Halorhodospira halochloris: one gene and its partner. The protein of the gene in region 1 interacts with the protein of each later gene in a pairwise test. Links are inferred from orthologs where the notes say so. Each region holds a gene or a part of one and is shown on either strand. Other genes may lie near its edges.

Region 1 (9,548 bases):
CAGCTCTTCTGGTTTGGCCTGGGCAGCAACATGCTCGTCCGTGATGGCGGCATAGAGGGTACGGTTGTCCTAACTCACGGCGGCCTCAATGGGTTGAGTATAGAAGATCAGATGGTTCGTGCAGAAGTCGGCGTGCCCTGCGCCCGCCTGGGTCGAATCGTCCAGCGCCGTGGCTTGACCGGTTTGGAGTTTATGGTCGGTATCCCTGGCACAGTCGGGGGTGCTCTAGCCATGAATGCCGGTGCCGTAGGTGATGAGACCTGGGCCGCAATTGATAGGGTAGAGACAATTGATAAGCAGGGAGTTGTCCGGGTAAGGCGGAAGGATTCATTCGACATCGGTTATCGGCGAGTAGCTGGATGTGAAGGTGAGTTCTTCGTTGCCGCCACCTGGCGGCTCAGCAGCGGAGATCCGGAACTGCTGGCTAGCCGCATTAAAGAGATCATGCGTCGGCGCAAATTGACTCAACCGCTCGGTGAGCCAACTGCGGGATCGGTCTTCCGTAACCCGCCGGGAGACTCCGCCGGGCGCTTGATTGAAGCGGCGGGCTGTAAGGGGGCCAGCGTTGGCAGGGCAAGGGTCTCTGAGCGCCACGCTAACTTCATAGTTAACGAAGGCGGCAAAGCAGCGGATATCGAGGCGCTAATGGCTTGGGTCCGAGACAAGGTGGCGAGCGAGTTTGGCGTCTACCTTGAGCCCGAGGTGCATGTCGTCGGGGAGGCAACCTGATGAGCGGATTGAAGCTGCCATGCCCGGCGGATGTCGGCCCTGTAGCTGTGTTGATGGGTGGTGATTCCGCCGAACGGGAGATATCACTGCAAAGTGGTAAAGCAGTTCTCGCGGCGTTGCAGCGCCAGGGGTTTGCTGCCCAAGGCTTTGATCCGCGCGATGAGCAGATAGAAGCACTGCGCGATTACTCGTGCGCCTTCATAGTGTTGCATGGCCGGGGTGGAGAAGACGGTGTCATCCAGGGAGCCCTAGAGAGCCTTGGTGTGCCGTACACCGGCAGCGGTCTGCTCGGTTCTGCTTTGGCTATGGATAAATGGCGCTGCAAGCGGTTATGGCAGGGCTGCGCTCTGCCCAGCCCTGCGGGGCAGCTTATGGCAAGTGCTGATCAGCCTTGTCACATAGACTTGCCGGTAATAGTAAAGCCAGCCCATGAGGGGTCGAGCATCGGCATGACCAAGGTTGTCGATATCAATCAGCTCGCTCCGGCGTGGCATGAGGCGGCTAAGTACGATCAGCAGGTCCTTGTCGAGCAGTGGATCAATGGTACTGAATACACCGTCGCCCTACTCGGCGATAGGGCGCTGCCGTCGATCAGGCTGGAGACTTCACATGAGTTCTTCGATTTTACCGCCAAATACGAAGATCCAACCACCGGCCACTTTTGTCCCAGTGGGCTAGATGAAGAGGCCGAGCATGAGTTGGGCGAGATGTGCCAGAAAGCATTTGCAGCACTCGGTTGTAATGGCTGGGGTAGGGTCGACGTCTTGCGTGATGATGACGGTAAGTGGTGGTTGCTTGAGGTTAATACCATTCCAGGAATGACCGATCACTCTCTAGTTCCGATTGCTGCCGCTCAGGCGGGTATCGGTTTTGATGAGTTGGTGGTGGCCATCCTCGGGGAGGCCTTATGAGTTCAGGTGCTGATTGGACGGATTTGCTCGGTAAACAGAAGCAGCAGCGTAAGTCCCACTCTCGGGGGCAGTCGCGCAAGCGTGTACCTGCTGGTCAGTCGGCAGAGCGAGAGGGCGGTCCGGCAGGATTTTTTGGCGTTGGCAGTGGTTGGTTGGGGCCCATATTTTTGGCTGTCTTGCTGATTGCTGGTGTATATGCGGTGGCCTGGATGATTAACGAGGGCAGAATTTTACCGCTGGAGAGGGTCGCTATGGCCGAAGCCCCGGAGAAGGTTACTGGCGAGCAGTTGCGTGGCTCACTGGCGGGCCGCTTGCATCCAAGTCTGCTGGGTGTCGACACGGTAGCTATTCGTGACTCCCTGGAGCGTCTGCCCTGGGTTGAAGAGGCGCAGGTAAGGCGCGACTGGCCGGCCACCTTAAAGCTTCATATCCAAGAGCGCCAAGCCTTGGGTATTTGGAATGAGCAGGCTCTGCTCGATTACTCCGGCGCGGTTTTTAGTCCTGCTGAAGAGACCTATCCGGAGCAATTGCCACGCTTAACCGGTCCTGAGAGCAGGGCCCAGGATGTAGCCAGGAACTTCAAGGATATGCGGCCGCTGTTTGAAGAACATGGCATGGATCTGCAAGCGTTGAGCCTTTCTGCGCGAGGGGCGTGGGCGGCTCATCTCGATGACGGGGTTAAGGTTGCCCTGGGCAGGCAGGAGCCGATGCAAAGGGCGTCACGTTTTGTAGCCGTTGTGCCAGAGCTTCAGGCACGCAAAGACGGGCGCATGAAGCGGGTGGACTTGCGCTATCCCAATGGTTTTGCGGTGGCCTGGGCCGCTGCGGAAGAATCAGACTGAGCTCGGAGCTAAACATGGTCAGGAAAACAGAAGACAACCTCCTGGTAGGGCTCGATATAGGCACTTCAAAAGTAGTAGCCATAGTCGGTGAGACAAAAGATGATGGCTCTATTGAGGTGATAGGCGTGGGGAGCCACCCATCGCATGGCCTGAAAAAGGGGGTAGTAGTAAATATAGACTCCACTGTGCAATCAATTCAGCGTGCAGTGGAAGAGGCAGAGCTGATGGCTGGGTGTGAGATCCATTCGGTCTTCGTGGGCATCTCCGGTAGCCATATTCGTAGCCTCAACTCGCACGGCATGGTGGCAATACGTGATAAGGAAGTTCGTCACGCTGATCTGGAGCGTGTTCTTGATGGCGCTAAGGCGGTGGCCATACCGGCAGATCAGCAGATTATCCACGTTATCCCGCAGGAATTTGTCATCGACAGTCAGGAGGGGATCCGTGAGCCGCTCGGTATGTCCGGTGTCCGCCTGGAGGCGCGCGTTCACATGGTTACTGGCGCGGTTTCAGCTGCTGAGAATATCACCAAGTGTGTGCATCGCTGTGCGCTGGAGGTGGACGACATAGTCTTGCAACAGTTAGCGGCTAGCCACGCGGTGCTAAGTGACGATGAGAAGGAGCTAGGTGTTTGCCTGGTAGATATCGGCGGCGGTACGACCGATATCGCTATCTTTACTGGCGGAGCTATCCGCCACACTGCGGTTATCCCTATAGCGGGCCATCAGGTTACCAACGACATAGCGGTGGCGCTGCGGACTCCTACCCATCATGCCGAGGATATCAAGGTCAAATACGCCTGCGCGCTGTCCCAGCTCGCCAACCCGGAAGAGAGCATCGAGGTGCCTTCCGTCGGCGATCGGCCACCGCGGCGTTTATCGCGGCAATCTTTGGCCTCGGTAGTAGAGCCGCGCTACGAAGAGCTGCTAGCCCTCGTGCAGGCGGAACTGCGCAAGAGCGGCTTCGAAGACCTGATCCCTGCGGGCATAGTGCTGACCGGTGGCAGTTCGAAAATGGAAGGGGTAAGCGATTTGGCCGAAGAGGTCTTCCATTTGCCGGTACGTATCGGCGTGCCCAAGCATGTAACCGGTCTCTCCGACGTGGTGCGCAACCCCGTTTACTCAACAGGAGTGGGGTTACTTGCGTTCGGGGCGCGTAATCGCGGGTCAGAGATATCCCAGCTATTTTCCAGCGAGGCAACAGGCAGTGCGTTATGGGGTCGGATGAAGAGCTGGTTTAAAGGCAATTTATAGCGGGCAGCCAAGAACAGACATATTGAAATTTGAAAAATTCTATATATACGTTAAGATTGAGGAGAAGCAACCATGTTTGAACTGATGGATACAGAGAATCAAAATGCGGTAATCAAGGTCATAGGCGTAGGTGGTGGCGGCGGCAACGCTGTTCAGCACATGGTCACGGCGGATATCAGTGGAGTCGATTTCATCTACGCCAATACCGATGCCCAAGCCCTTGCCAACACCTCGGCGGGTTCAACCGTGCAGCTCGGTTCGGGGATAACCAAGGGGTTAGGAGCAGGTGCCGATCCGCAGACTGGCCGAGATGCGGCAGAAGAGTCGCGTGGCCGTATCCAGGAGGTAATGCAAGGGGGTGATATGGTCTTTATTACCGCCGGAATGGGTGGCGGTACTGGCACAGGGGCCGCTCCGGTAGTGGCCGAAGTGGCTCGCGAAATGGGCGTTTTGGCAGTGGCTGTGGTGACCAAGCCGTTCCCCTTTGAGGGCGGTAAACGCATGAGCATTGCCGAGGAGGGCATCAAAGAGCTGGAGCAGAATGTCGACTCACTTATAACCATTCCGAATGAGCGCCTGCTGCCGGTATTGGGTAAAAATCTGACCCTGCTGGATGCCTTCAAGTCGGCCAATGATGTGCTACTTGGTGCGGTTAGGGGGATTGCTGAGCTAATAACCCGGCCCGGCCTCATTAATGTTGACTTCGCCGACGTGCGCACAGTAATGACCCAGATGGGTATGGCGGTAATGGGCAACGGTGTGGCCTCGGGTGAAGGCCGTGCACGAGAAGCGGCGGATCGGGCCATCGCTTGTCCGCTCTTGGAAGACTTCAACCTAGCCGGCGCCAACGGCATTCTGGTCAATGTAACCGGCGGCTATAACCTCTCGATCGGCGAATTTGATGAGGTCGGTAATGCCGTACGGGAATATGCTGCAGATGAGGCAACGGTTGTTGTCGGTGCTGTGATCGACCCCGAACTCGAAAACGAGCTGCGGGTAACGGTCGTCGCGACCGGCCTCGGCAGTGTGCCGCGGACGGTTGCCGAACCGGCGGCGAGGGATGCGTCCTCTACTCGTAAGCCGAGTGGTGAGGTTGATTACGCTCAGCTTGACCGCCCAACCGTCATAAGGCAGAAGGCTGCCAATGAAAAAGGAACCGACGCTGATCCCGAAAGCGATATGGAATATCTTGATATTCCAGCATTTTTGCGTCGCCAAGCGGATTGAGAGAAGAAAATTGTGCAATGCAGTATACATTTGAGGTAATTTTACACTAAAATTACAAAGCCTCTTGCCGATAAGCATAATGAGGCGGGTTCCGCCCGGTAAATCCGGACGGGGCTAGTTGCCCCGCTAGCGGCGGGGCTGATCTTGCAACATGAGCGGGGGGCCTAGCAGGCATGATGCGACAACGTACACTCAAAAACAGCATACGTGCGACCGGTGTGGGACTGCATACAGGTGAGAAAGTTTATCTCGTCCTGCGTCCGGCGCCGGCCAATACGGGCATAGTGTTTCGCCGCACCGACCTCGACTTTGAGGTGAGGGCGACTGCAGCAGCAGTGGGTGATACACGGTTGTCGACATGCCTGGTCCAGGACGGGGTAAGGATCGCCACCGTCGAGCACCTGCTCTCCGCACTCGCCGGCTTAGGCATCGATAACTGCTATGTCGATCTCTCCGCTGCGGAAGTGCCTATCATGGACGGCAGCGCGGCTCCTTTCGTCTTCCTGATCCGTTCAGCAGGGTTGAAGGAGCAGGATGCCCCTAAGCGTTTCGTGCGCATCCTCGAGCCTGTGCAGGTGGTGGATGGCGATAAGTGGGTCGCCTTCGAGCCCTTTGAGGGCTTTAAGGTCAGTTTCACTATCGACTTCGACCACCCGGTCTTCCTCAGGGAGTTTGCTCGGGCGGTAGTCGATTTCTCTTCAACATCCTTCGTCAAAGAGGTTAGCAGGGCACGGACCTTTGGTTTCATGAAGGAGATCGAGGCACTGCGTGCCTCACGTCTGGCCCTGGGCGGTAGTCTTGATAACGCCATAGTGGTTGATGAATATCGAGTGCTCAACGAGGACGGTTTGCGCTATCGCGATGAATTCGTCAAGCACAAGATCCTCGATGCGATAGGCGACCTCTACCTCCTTGGCAGCAGCCTAATCGGTTCTTTCCACGGCCACAAATCCGGGCATGCTCTCAACAATCGCTTGCTGCGCAAGCTGCTGGAAAATCAGCACGCCTGGGAAGAGATCACCTTTGAGGATGTCTCAGAACTGCCAATAGCCTACGATAAGCCGCTCCTCGCCTGAGATGGGGCGGTGCAAGAGCTTTGCTAGCCGAGTATTTCCTGCCTATCCTGGTTAGCACTGCTCATGGAGCCTTGCGGTGCCCGGCGCGCAGCGGGTAAGCTGACGGCTTTTGAGTCAAGCAAGGATCCATGTTCAAAATCCAGCCTCAAGCGTTTCTATTCGACCTAGATGGGACGCTAGTAGATAGCGCCCCAGACTTGTGTTTTGCAGTCAATTCTATGCTCCGTGAGCGCGGCTCCGATCCTGTTGAGTTGGCTGCGCTGCGCAACTGGGTCGGCAATGGTGCTAGACGCCTGATAGCGCGTGCGCTGACCGCAACGATGGATGATGACCCCCCGGCCCAGGAGTGGGACTCTGCCCTGGAGCGCTTCTATGAGCTTTATGCTGAGCGTCTCTATGTTGATAGTCAGCCCTACCCAGGGGCCATAGAGGCGGTTCGGGCGTTACATGGCATGGGCGTGGCAGTAGCGGTGGTGACCAACAAGCCGTACCGTTTCGCCCAGCCTATCATTGAGCATATGGGCTTAGGCCAAGCGATCAAGGTAGTTGTCGGAGGTGATTGCGCCCCAGCCCGCAAGCCTGATCCGCAACCTCTCCATCTGGCTGCAAGCAGGTTAGGCGTAGACATCGACCAAACGGTTATGGTCGGTGATTCGGCCACTGATGTGGCTGCAGCACGCGCGGCGGGTGTGCCAGTGATTTGTGTTTCCTACGGCTATCGGCGCGGGATTGCAGTAGAGCAGCTCGGTGCGGATATGGTGCTGGATAACCTGCGCGAGTTGCCGGAACTGATGCGGGAGGCGGTCTGAGGAGATGAAAGAGAACGAATTTAATAGCCTGGCCGAGGCGGGCTACACTCGCATACCGCTGATTCGGGAAGTACTAGCTGATTTCGAGACGCCATTATCAACCTATTTGAAGCTGGCTAGCGGTCCGCGTTCATTCCTGCTCGAGTCTGTCGAGGGGGGAGAGAAATGGGGGCGCTATTCGATAATTGGCCTGCCTGCTCGTAACGAAGTTTGTGTCTATGGCCGCCAAATCGAGTTGCGCCGTGATGGTGAGCTTATTGAGCAAACCGAGGCAGCCGATCCGCTCGCCTGGATCGAGGAATTACAGTATCGGCATCGTGCCGCTCCGCCCTCCGGATTTCCGCAAATGCCCCGCTTCCTTGGCGGGTTGGTGGGTTACTTTGGTTACGATACGGTTCGCTATGTCGAGCCGCGGCTAGCCAACTCGCAGCCCCCTGATGAGCTGGGTCTACCGGATATATACCTGGTTGAGGCCGATGAGGTGGTCGTATTCGACAACCTTGCTGGACGCCTCTATCTGGTCGTACATTGCGATCCCCGCCAAGAGGCTGCGTACGAGTCAGCACTTGGGCGCCTTGAGGAGTTATCCCACCAGCTTGATAAGCCGCTCCCGCGCCAGCGCAAACAGGCTCAAGGCCATGGCGGCACGACACGCAGCGAAGCGCAGTCGAATTTTACTGAGCTCGGTTACGAACAGGCGGTCGAGAAGATTCGCGACTATATTGCCGCTGGTGATGTGATGCAGGTAGTGCCCTCGCAGCGTATCTCCAAACCCTTTCACGCCGAGCCGCTAGATCTTTACCGTGCCCTGCGCTGCACCAATCCATCGCCTTATATGTATTTTCTCGATTGCGGCAATTTTCAGATTGTCGGCTCATCCCCGGAGATATTAGTGCGCCTGGAAGAGGGTGAAGTCACGGTCCGGCCCATCGCCGGTACCCGCAAGCGGGGGGCGACCGAGCAGCGCGACCGTGAACTCGAGGAGGAACTGGTCTCCGACCCTAAAGAGATAGCCGAGCACGTAATGCTTATCGACCTAGGGCGTAATGATGTTGGCCGTGTTGCCGAAACCGGGACCGTACGCCTGACCGAACGGATGGTGGTGGAGCGTTACTCGCAGGTTATGCATATCGTATCCAATGTTGTCGGCCGGTTACGACCTGGGCTGGGGGCGATGGATGTCCTGCGCGCCACCTTCCCGGCTGGCACTGTCAGCGGGGCGCCCAAGATTCGGGCCATGGAGATCATCGACGAGGTCGAGCCGGCCAAGCGCGGGGTCTATGCTGGTGCAGTGGGTTATCTCTCCTGGTCGGGCAACATGGACACTGCAATTGCCATTCGTACTGCGCTAGTCAAGGATGAGCGCGTATATGTTCAGGCCGGCGGTGGGGTGGTAATCGACTCCCTCGCCGAACTCGAATGGAAGGAGACCCTGAACAAAGGTAGGGCGCTGATGCGGGCCGTTGAAATGGCCGAGGAAGGTCTATGATCCTGATGATAGACAATTACGACTCGTTCACCTGGAACTTGGTGCAGTATCTAGGTGAGTTAGGGGCACGGGTCGAGGTGGTGCGTAACGATGAAGTCAATGTTAGCGAGGTTCGTCGTCTGCGCCCGGAGCGCATAGTAATATCACCCGGGCCTTGCACCCCTAACGAGGCCGGCGTCTCGCTGGAGCTGGTTCACGAGATGGCCGCCGAGGTGCCGATCTTGGGGGTTTGTCTCGGCCATCAAACCATTGGCCAGGTCTTCGGCGGTAAGGTAGTGCGAGCCCGCCAGGTAATGCACGGCAAGACCTCACCGGTGCGTCACCGCGGTCAAGGAGTCTTTCGCGGGCTGCCTGAGCCATTGGAAGCGACACGCTACCACTCCTTGGTGGTGGAGCGTGATACGCTGCCGGAAGTACTAGAGGTGACGGCCTGGACCGAAGGCCCTCAAGGTTCGATAGACGAGATTATGGGCGTGCGCCATCGCGAGCTGCCGGTCGAAGGCGTGCAGTTCCATCCTGAGTCGATATTGACCGCTAATGGCCATGAGCTACTGGCCAACTTCCTCAACAAAGGGTTCTAGCTATGGACATGCAATCCGCTATTCGCCGCGTAACCGAAAGGCAGGATCTGAGCAGTGCCGAGATGACAGAGGTAATGGGCACTATCATGAGCGGCGGGGCAACGCCGGCACAGATCGGCGGCTTTCTCATCGGCTTGCGCATGAAGGGTGAGACCGTAGCCGAGATAGCTGCGGCGGCGGCGGTTATGCGCGAGCTTGCCGAGCGAGTAGAGGTTGGTTTAGAGGGCGTTCTCGATACATGCGGGACCGGCGGTGATGCTAGCGGTACCTTGAATGTGTCGACTGCCGCTGCCTTTGTCGCCGCGGCGGCGGGTGTGCCGGTTGCCAAGCACGGCAATCGTTCGGTCTCCGGGCGCAGCGGCAGCGCCGATGTTCTCGAGGCGGCCGGAGCCAGCCTGGATCTCGATTGTGCTGCCCTGTCACGCTGCATTGAGCAGGTCGGCGTGGCCTTTATGTTCGCCCCTCTCCACCACGGGGCGATGAAGCACGCTGTGGGGCCGCGCCGGGAGATGGGGGTCAGAACCCTGTTTAACGTCCTCGGGCCACTGACCAATCCGGCCGGTGCGCGGCGTCAGCTGCTCGGCGTCTATGCCCCGCAGTGGGTGCGACCGATTGCCGAAGTGCTGCGTGA
Region 2 (6,827 bases), 1.2 Mb from region 1 along the record:
CTATCTTGATGATGGCAGTTTTGGCCGTGCCGCGGTTCCCTCTGGTGCTTCGACCGGTAGCCGTGAGGCGGTGGAGCTGCGTGATGGTGAGGGGCGCTATGCCGGCAAGGGGGTCGGCCGTGCTGCTGATCATGTAACTACCAGCATAAACAAAGCGTTACGGGGTCATGACGCCAATGATCAGCAGGGTCTTGACCAGCTTATGATTGAGCTTGATGGCACCCCTAACAAGAGCAATTTGGGGGCTAACGCCATCCTTGCAGCATCTATGGCAGTTGCCCGAGCTGCTGCAAATAGTCGCGGGATTTTACTGTTTCGCCATCTGCATGAGCAAGGTGTCGAGCCCAAATTACCCGCCCCTATGATGAACATCCTCAACGGCGGTGAGCACGCCGACAATAATGTCGATATCCAAGAATTCATGATCATGCCGCTCGGCTTTGAGCGCTTCAGTGAGGCCCTGCGCTGTGGCGCAGAGATTTTCCATGCCTTGAAGAAGGTTCTCGGTGATCGTGGCCTGGCTACTAGTGTGGGTGATGAAGGCGGCTTTGCCCCCAATCTCGATTCTAATCAGGCGGCGCTAGAAGTGGTAATGGAGGCGATCGACCGAGCTGGGTATCGCGCCGGCGATGATGTGGTGTTGGCGTTAGATGTTGCAAGCTCTGAGATCTATGATAGCGGCGTCTATCGCCTTGCCTCCGAGCAGCGTGATTTCGATGCAGCTGGGTTTGCCGACTATCTGGCTGATTTAGTCGACAGATTCCCCATAGTATCGATCGAGGACGGCATGGATGAGTCTGACTGGGACGGTTGGAAGTTGCTTACTGAGCGTCTCGGCAATAAGGTTCAATTGGTTGGTGACGATCTGTTTGTTACTAATCCAAAGATTCTGCAGAAAGGGATAGATTTAGGTATAGCCAATTCGATCCTCATCAAGCTCAATCAGATTGGCACCGTAACCGAAACCCTTGAAGCGATCCGCATTGCGGATAACGCCGGCTATACCTCTGTTGTTTCTCACCGTTCAGGCGAAACCGAGGATGTTACTATTGCCGATCTGGCGGTAGCTACCCGTGCTACGCAGATTAAAACCGGTTCATTGAGCCGCTCCGACAGGGTGGCAAAGTACAATCAATTGCTGCGCATAGAGGAAGAGCTTGCGTGCGATGCCTGCTACCTTGGTCGTGAGGCGTTAAAGCCGCGCGGCTAAAGTTAGCTTCGGCGGGGAGGATGTGTTGCGCTGGGTTATAGGCGCTCTGGCGTTGTTGTTAGCATTGCTGCAATTTCAGCTATGGTTCGGTCCGGGGAGCGTGCCAACCCTAATCGAATTGCATAGTAGCCTGGATGAGCAACGTCAGGCAAATGAGCGAGCTCAGGCACGCAACGACGCCTTGGCCGCGGAGGTAGAAGATCTGAAAGAGGGTCTTGATGCCTTGGAGGAGCGCGCCCGTTACCAGCTTGGCATGATCCGTGAGGATGAAACTTTTTATCAGGTGATCGAGGAAGATTGACTTGAGATTGTGGGCGGTTATTCCGGCAGCCGGTGTGGGGCGGCGTATGGGCGGCGGTCAACCTAAGCAGTATCGAGAACTGCTAGGTAGGCCTGTGATTGAGTGGGTTATCGAACGGCTATTAGGCCACAGCAGGGTTGCGGGAGCGGTGGTTGCTGTAGCTGCGCACGACCCTTATTGGGATAGGCTTGATTTCGCCACTACAAAGCCCGTAAAGCGCGTTGACGGGGGAGCAGAAAGGCAGGATTCAGTACTGGCTGCCCTAGATCATGTGGTCGAGCTAGGTGGAGATGATGACTGGGCGCTGGTGCATGATGCAGTCAGGCCGTGTCTGAGTGAAGAAGAGCTCGACCGGCTGATCAGCTTGGGCACCAGTAATGACCATGGCGCTCTGTTAGCCAAACCGGTGGCAGATACACTCAAGCGCAGTGAAGGGTCGCAGGTTGCGGCGACTGTACCGCGAGACTCCCTATGGCAGGCCCAGACTCCGCAGCTGTTCCCTGTGGTTTTGCTGCGTGAGGGCCTTGGTGATGCCCGTAGTGCTGGTGTACGCGTCACTGATGAAGCGCAGGCAGTTGAACGCCTGGGAGGTAAGCCTCTGTTGGTTCCTGGGGATCCTGCCAACCTCAAGATAACCCAACCGGAGGATTTCGATCTCGCTGCAGCGATACTTAAATCGCGGCGCGATTCCCACGGGGAAGAATTATAGATATGCGAATTGGTCAAGGATTTGATGTCCACAGCTTTAGCGCCGCTGGCGAGGGGTTTACCCTGGGTGGGGTATGGATCCCCTATGAGCGCTCTCTAGAGGCCCACTCCGATGGTGATGTTCTGCTGCATGCGGTTACCGATGCCCTCTTGGGTGCGGTGGGCTTAGGTGATATAGGGCATCACTTTCCTGATGATGATCCGCGCTGGAAGGGTGCCGATAGCAGTGAGCTACTAGCCAGTACCGTGATGACAGCGCGGGAAGCCGGTTGGCAGCCGGTCAATGTTGATGCAACTGTTATCGCCCAAGCACCAAAATTGGCCTGCTACATTAGCGAGATGCGCCAGAGGACTGCTAAAACCCTGGAGTTACCTGCCGAGGTGGTCAATATCAAGGCAACTACCAGTGAGAGGCTGGGTTTTACCGGTCGCGGTGAGGGTATAGCCGCTCTGGCTGTGATCCTGATGGAGCCAGCTATCAAGGCTCAGCGGTGATACCGGCGTATCCTCCTCTGCCTGGTACGGCAACAGCCCGCACCTATCCGGAAGATTTCATCGTCACCGAGGTCCTGGGGTTCACCCCCTCAGGCGACGGCGAGCATCACCTGCTGCAGCTGCGCAAGCGTGGCTGGACCACAGAGGCGGTTGCTGGCTTGCTGGCTAGGCATTTTGGCCTCGCGCGTTCTGCTGTCTCCTACGCTGGCCGCAAGGATCGCCATGCCGAGACTACGCAATGGTTTAGCCTTCATGCCCCGGGGGATAAGCGGTCAGTCGAGCCGGGCCAGATCGCCGAGGGGGTGGAGGTCATCGCTGCTACTCGTAATGATCGAAAATTACGGATAGGCTCATTGCGAGCCAACAAATTTGTCATCACTTTGCGCAGTGTGGAAGCCCCTCGCGGTGAAATTGACAAGCGTCTGGTGACCTTGGCCCACCATGGTATGCCTAACTACTTTGGCGAGCAGCGTTTTGGCCGCGATGGCGATAATTTTGAGCAGGCCTGTGCTTGGTTGTTGGGCGAGAAGAGGGTACGTAACAGGTCAATGCGCAGTACTCTGCTCTCTGCGGCACGAGCTGAATTGTTCAATAGGGTCTTGGCCGAACGGGTCGGGGAGGGCAGCTGGGATAGGGTGTTGTCTGGTGAGCGGGCGATGCTTGACGCTAGCCATAGCCATTTTGCTGTCGTTGAAGCGGATAAATACCTTGCCAGTCGGGCGCGGCACGGGTTGGTGCATCCCACCGGGCCCCTGCCAGGACAGCACAGAGATGCCCCTGAGGGTGTTGTGGGGCAGTTGGAGGAACGAGTGCTAGCGCCAGCAGCGGAGCTCATAGCGGCCCTGGAGCGCCAAGGGCTAAAGGCGCAACGTCGCGCCTTAAGGGTAATGCCGCGCAATTTGAGGTGGCAATGGCGAACTCCAGACAGGCTAGAGGTATCTTTCCAGTTGCCTGCCGGATCTTATGCTAGCATTTTGGTCCGAGAAATTGTCCGCACCCGGACCTGACTAGCTAAGCGCAATGGCCCTAGGGCTGCTTTCTGAGCAGCACATATACTGCACCTGTGCCGCCATCAAAAGAGGGCGCCGAGGAGAACGCCAGGATATCATCACGTTGACGCAGCCACCTATCTACTGCGGCCTTGAGTACCGGCACCCCGTGGCGAGAGCCGCGGCCTTTACCGTGGACGATCCTGACGCAGCTGATGTCGCGTTGTTTGCAGGAGTTCAGGAAAGATTTCAGTTCTGAGCTGGCATTTCTCAAAGTGCTGCCGTGCAGGTCCAAGTGTGCCTTCGGCTTGAACTGGCCGCGGCGTAGCCTTTGCATTACCCGCCGTTGAACTCCGGGGCGGCAATAGCTTATCTCGTCGCCGACCTCAATACCGGCCCAATCGGTAGGTGAATTGAGTAACTCATCAATCACTTGCTGTTCGTCGGCCTCTAGCTGTAATGGGCGCGGGGCCGGAGGGCGTTTCCGAGTGTCTGCTAGATCGCTATGGAGCGGGCGGGCGTCAGCGACTGCCTGCCGGAACAGGTCCATCTGTTCGTCGTCATCTGGCAACTCGGGGTCTTCGGCTTGCTGCGAATCGTCCATGGCTAACATCTGCGCTGCATGACCGCGGGAACAACCAGTATACTAGCAGCGAACAAGCGAGAATTTACAGGAGACAAGAGGGCGCCTCTAACAATTTGTTGAGCTTCGTAGAATTGCCGCCGGGGAGTCATGGTGCTCTGGGGGGCGGCTGGAAAGCATCCGGTTAAGAGTTGCTGGAGATGGCTCTAGAGTAGGAGTGGCGGGGCTCACAGCGGTTGTTTCAAGAAGCGCCTAGCAGAGCTATGTATATATTGATAAGCAATGATGACGGTTATCAGGCTGAGGGCATACTTGCGCTTGCTGCTCGGCTTGGCAGCGTGGCGCGGGTTACTGTAATTGCCCCTGAACGGGATCGCAGTGGAGCCAGTAACTCTTTAACCCTGGAGGATCCGATTCGGGTCAGCCAGGTTGAGGCAGATCGCTATCGGGTACAGGGAACGCCGACAGATTGTGTCCACGTAGCACTGACGGGGTTCTTGGAGCAGGATCCGGATATGGTCTTTTCGGGCATCAACGCTGGGGCCAACCTTGGCGATGATGTGCTCTATAGTGGCACAGTCGCCGCTGCCATGGAGGGCCGTTATCTTGGCCTGCCGGCTGTGGCGATCTCGCTTGCCGGAGGCCCGCGGCCTATCTATTTTGATTCTGCAGCGCGAGTAGCGCTAAAGTTACTTGAGCAGATTCAGGATGATCCATTGCCGGTTGATACTATCCTCAATGTCAATGTGCCTGACCTGCCCTGGGATGAGATTCAGGGACTGCACGCTACTCGTCTCGGCTCCCGTCACCGGGCCGAGGCGGTTATCAAAGAGCATGATCCGCGCGGTAGGCCGATATACTGGATAGGACCGCCCGGCTCAGAGCAGGATTCCGGTCCCGGGACAGACTTTTACGCTGTGCGTAACGGCTATGTATCGGTAACCCCGATACAAGTAGATCTCACCCGTTACTCGGCCCTGGAGCAGGTCAGCGGATGGCTAGCGGGGATAAAAGTATGATCGGACGCGCTCGGGGTGGTTCAGAGGGTGTTGGCATGACCTCACGGCGGACCCGTGAGCGTTTGGTTGAGGCTATTGCTGCGCAAGGGGTCAATGATGCGCGTGTACTTGATGCGCTACGCGAGGTGCCGCGCCATCTTTTCATCGATGAGGCGTTGCAGAGTAGGGCGTACGATAACACCCCTTTGCCGATAGGGCATGGCCAGACCATATCGCAGCCCTGGGTGGTGGCGCGCATGAGCGAGTTGCTGCTCGAGCCAGGAGTGCCAGAAAGGGTGCTTGAGATCGGTACTGGGTCAGGTTATCAAGCTGCGATACTCGCCCATTTGGTGCCGCAAGTCTATACCGTAGAGCGTATTGGAGCCCTGGTTCCGCAGGCGCGCCAGCGTTTACGCCAGGCCCGTCTGTACAATGTGCATATACGCCATGGCGATGGCTATCAGGGCTGGCCAGAATACTCCCCCTACGACGGCATCATCTTAACTGCCGCACCCCATTCTATCCCTGAGCCGTTACTCGATCAGTTAGCTGTAGGTGGGCGAATGGTTGCACCTATTGGCGGCGCTGGTTACCAGGAGTTGTTGGTTATCGATAAGACCGCCGAGGGGATAGAACAACACCGTGCTGCCGGGGTGACCTTTGTGCCGATGGTGCATGGGCGCGGGTAGATTTGCTGTCTCTTTAAAGAACCTCCGCAAACTCCCAGGGGCCATTTAGTTGCCCCGGTATGGAGGACGCCGTAAATCCATCCCTGGAGGCTTCATGGCGCCATCCTTGGCGCCAAGACCTCCATACCGGGGCAACTAAATGGCCCCTGGGAGTTTTTAGAGATACACCTTAGAGAGCAAGGTACCGCCTGAACCAAATCCATTAGCGCCATGTTAGGTCAGCCATAGAGGAGGACGCTGTGGCTGTGGGTCCCCCTCGACCCGCTGTGCCATGTCCAATCCTGCTGTGGAGGTCTTGGCGCCAGGGATGGCGCCATGAAGCCTCCAGGGATGGATGCACGGCGTCCTCCACAGCAGGTTGGTATGGCACAGCGGTCGGGGCGTGGCTACATCTCGCGCTGGTCTTAAAACAGCAAAAATTAACGCGGCAGGTTAGTCTTCCCTTGCAACCACTTATCGACGGCGTGGGCGCATTGGCGACCTTCGCGGATAGCCCAGACGACTAGCGATTGGCCGCGACGCATATCGCCGGCGGCGAAGACCCCTTCAACATTGGTCTTGTAAGCCTCCTCGCCTTCAGTCGCGCCACTGACGTTGCCACGCTCATCAAACTGCAGACCTGCCTTCTCCTCCAATTCGGCAAGCATGCCGGCTCGCACGGGGTGGACAAAGCCCATAGCGAGGAAGACAAGATCAGCCGGCATCTCGGCTTCAGTTCCTGGTACTTCGCTCATTTGCCAGTTGCCTTGTTCATCCTTGTGCCACTCAACCTTGGCATAGCGGATGGCCCGCACATTACCACTCTCGTCACCAACAAACTCCTTGGTCAGGAAGTTCCACATCCGCTCACATCC

The links.
Region 2: the proteins of HH1059_RS09100 (region 1) and ftsB interact in binary tests that used the Escherichia coli proteins (3 or more experiments, as listed by UniProt). The link is inferred for Halorhodospira halochloris from one-to-one orthologs.

What each region holds. Positions count from the first base shown.
Region 1 is NZ_AP017372.2:1,984,497-1,994,044, reverse strand. The notes cover bases 560-3,559. They hold HH1059_RS09100 (cell division protein FtsQ/DivIB), read left to right. Parts: upstream 560-1,636; coding sequence 1,637-2,482; downstream 2,483-3,559. Other genes in these bases: ftsA (cell division protein FtsA), read left to right, coding at 2,497-3,559; HH1059_RS09105 (D-alanine--D-alanine ligase), read left to right, coding at 729-1,640; murB (UDP-N-acetylmuramate dehydrogenase), read left to right, coding at 560-729. Also shown: more of murB, read left to right, coding at 1-559; more of ftsA, read left to right, coding at 3,560-3,735; cell division protein FtsZ, read left to right, coding at 3,808-4,962; lpxC (UDP-3-O-acyl-N-acetylglucosamine deacetylase), read left to right, coding at 5,136-6,038; HH1059_RS09080 (phosphoglycolate phosphatase), read left to right, coding at 6,167-6,847; trpE (anthranilate synthase component I), read left to right, coding at 6,852-8,336; HH1059_RS09070 (anthranilate synthase component II), read left to right, coding at 8,333-8,917; trpD (anthranilate phosphoribosyltransferase), read left to right, coding at 8,920-9,548. UniProt on the Escherichia coli protein: Essential cell division protein. May link together the upstream cell division proteins, which are predominantly cytoplasmic, with the downstream cell division proteins, which are predominantly periplasmic. May control correct divisome assembly.
Region 2 is NZ_AP017372.2:825,361-832,187, forward strand. Bases 45-2,873 are described here. They hold ftsB (cell division protein FtsB), read left to right. Parts: upstream 45-1,235; coding sequence 1,236-1,511; downstream 1,512-2,873. Other genes in these bases: eno (phosphopyruvate hydratase), read left to right, coding at 45-1,210; ispD (2-C-methyl-D-erythritol 4-phosphate cytidylyltransferase), read left to right, coding at 1,513-2,220; ispF (2-C-methyl-D-erythritol 2,4-cyclodiphosphate synthase), read left to right, coding at 2,214-2,714; truD (tRNA pseudouridine(13) synthase TruD), read left to right, coding at 2,711-2,873. In the rest of the region: more of eno, read left to right, coding at 1-44; more of truD, read left to right, coding at 2,874-3,721; HH1059_RS03960 (Smr/MutS family protein), read right to left, coding at 3,741-4,307; 5'/3'-nucleotidase SurE, read left to right, coding at 4,550-5,305; HH1059_RS03970 (protein-L-isoaspartate(D-aspartate) O-methyltransferase), read left to right, coding at 5,302-5,973; HH1059_RS03975 (glutamate synthase subunit beta), read right to left, coding at 6,393-6,827. UniProt on the Escherichia coli protein: Essential cell division protein. May link together the upstream cell division proteins, which are predominantly cytoplasmic, with the downstream cell division proteins, which are predominantly periplasmic.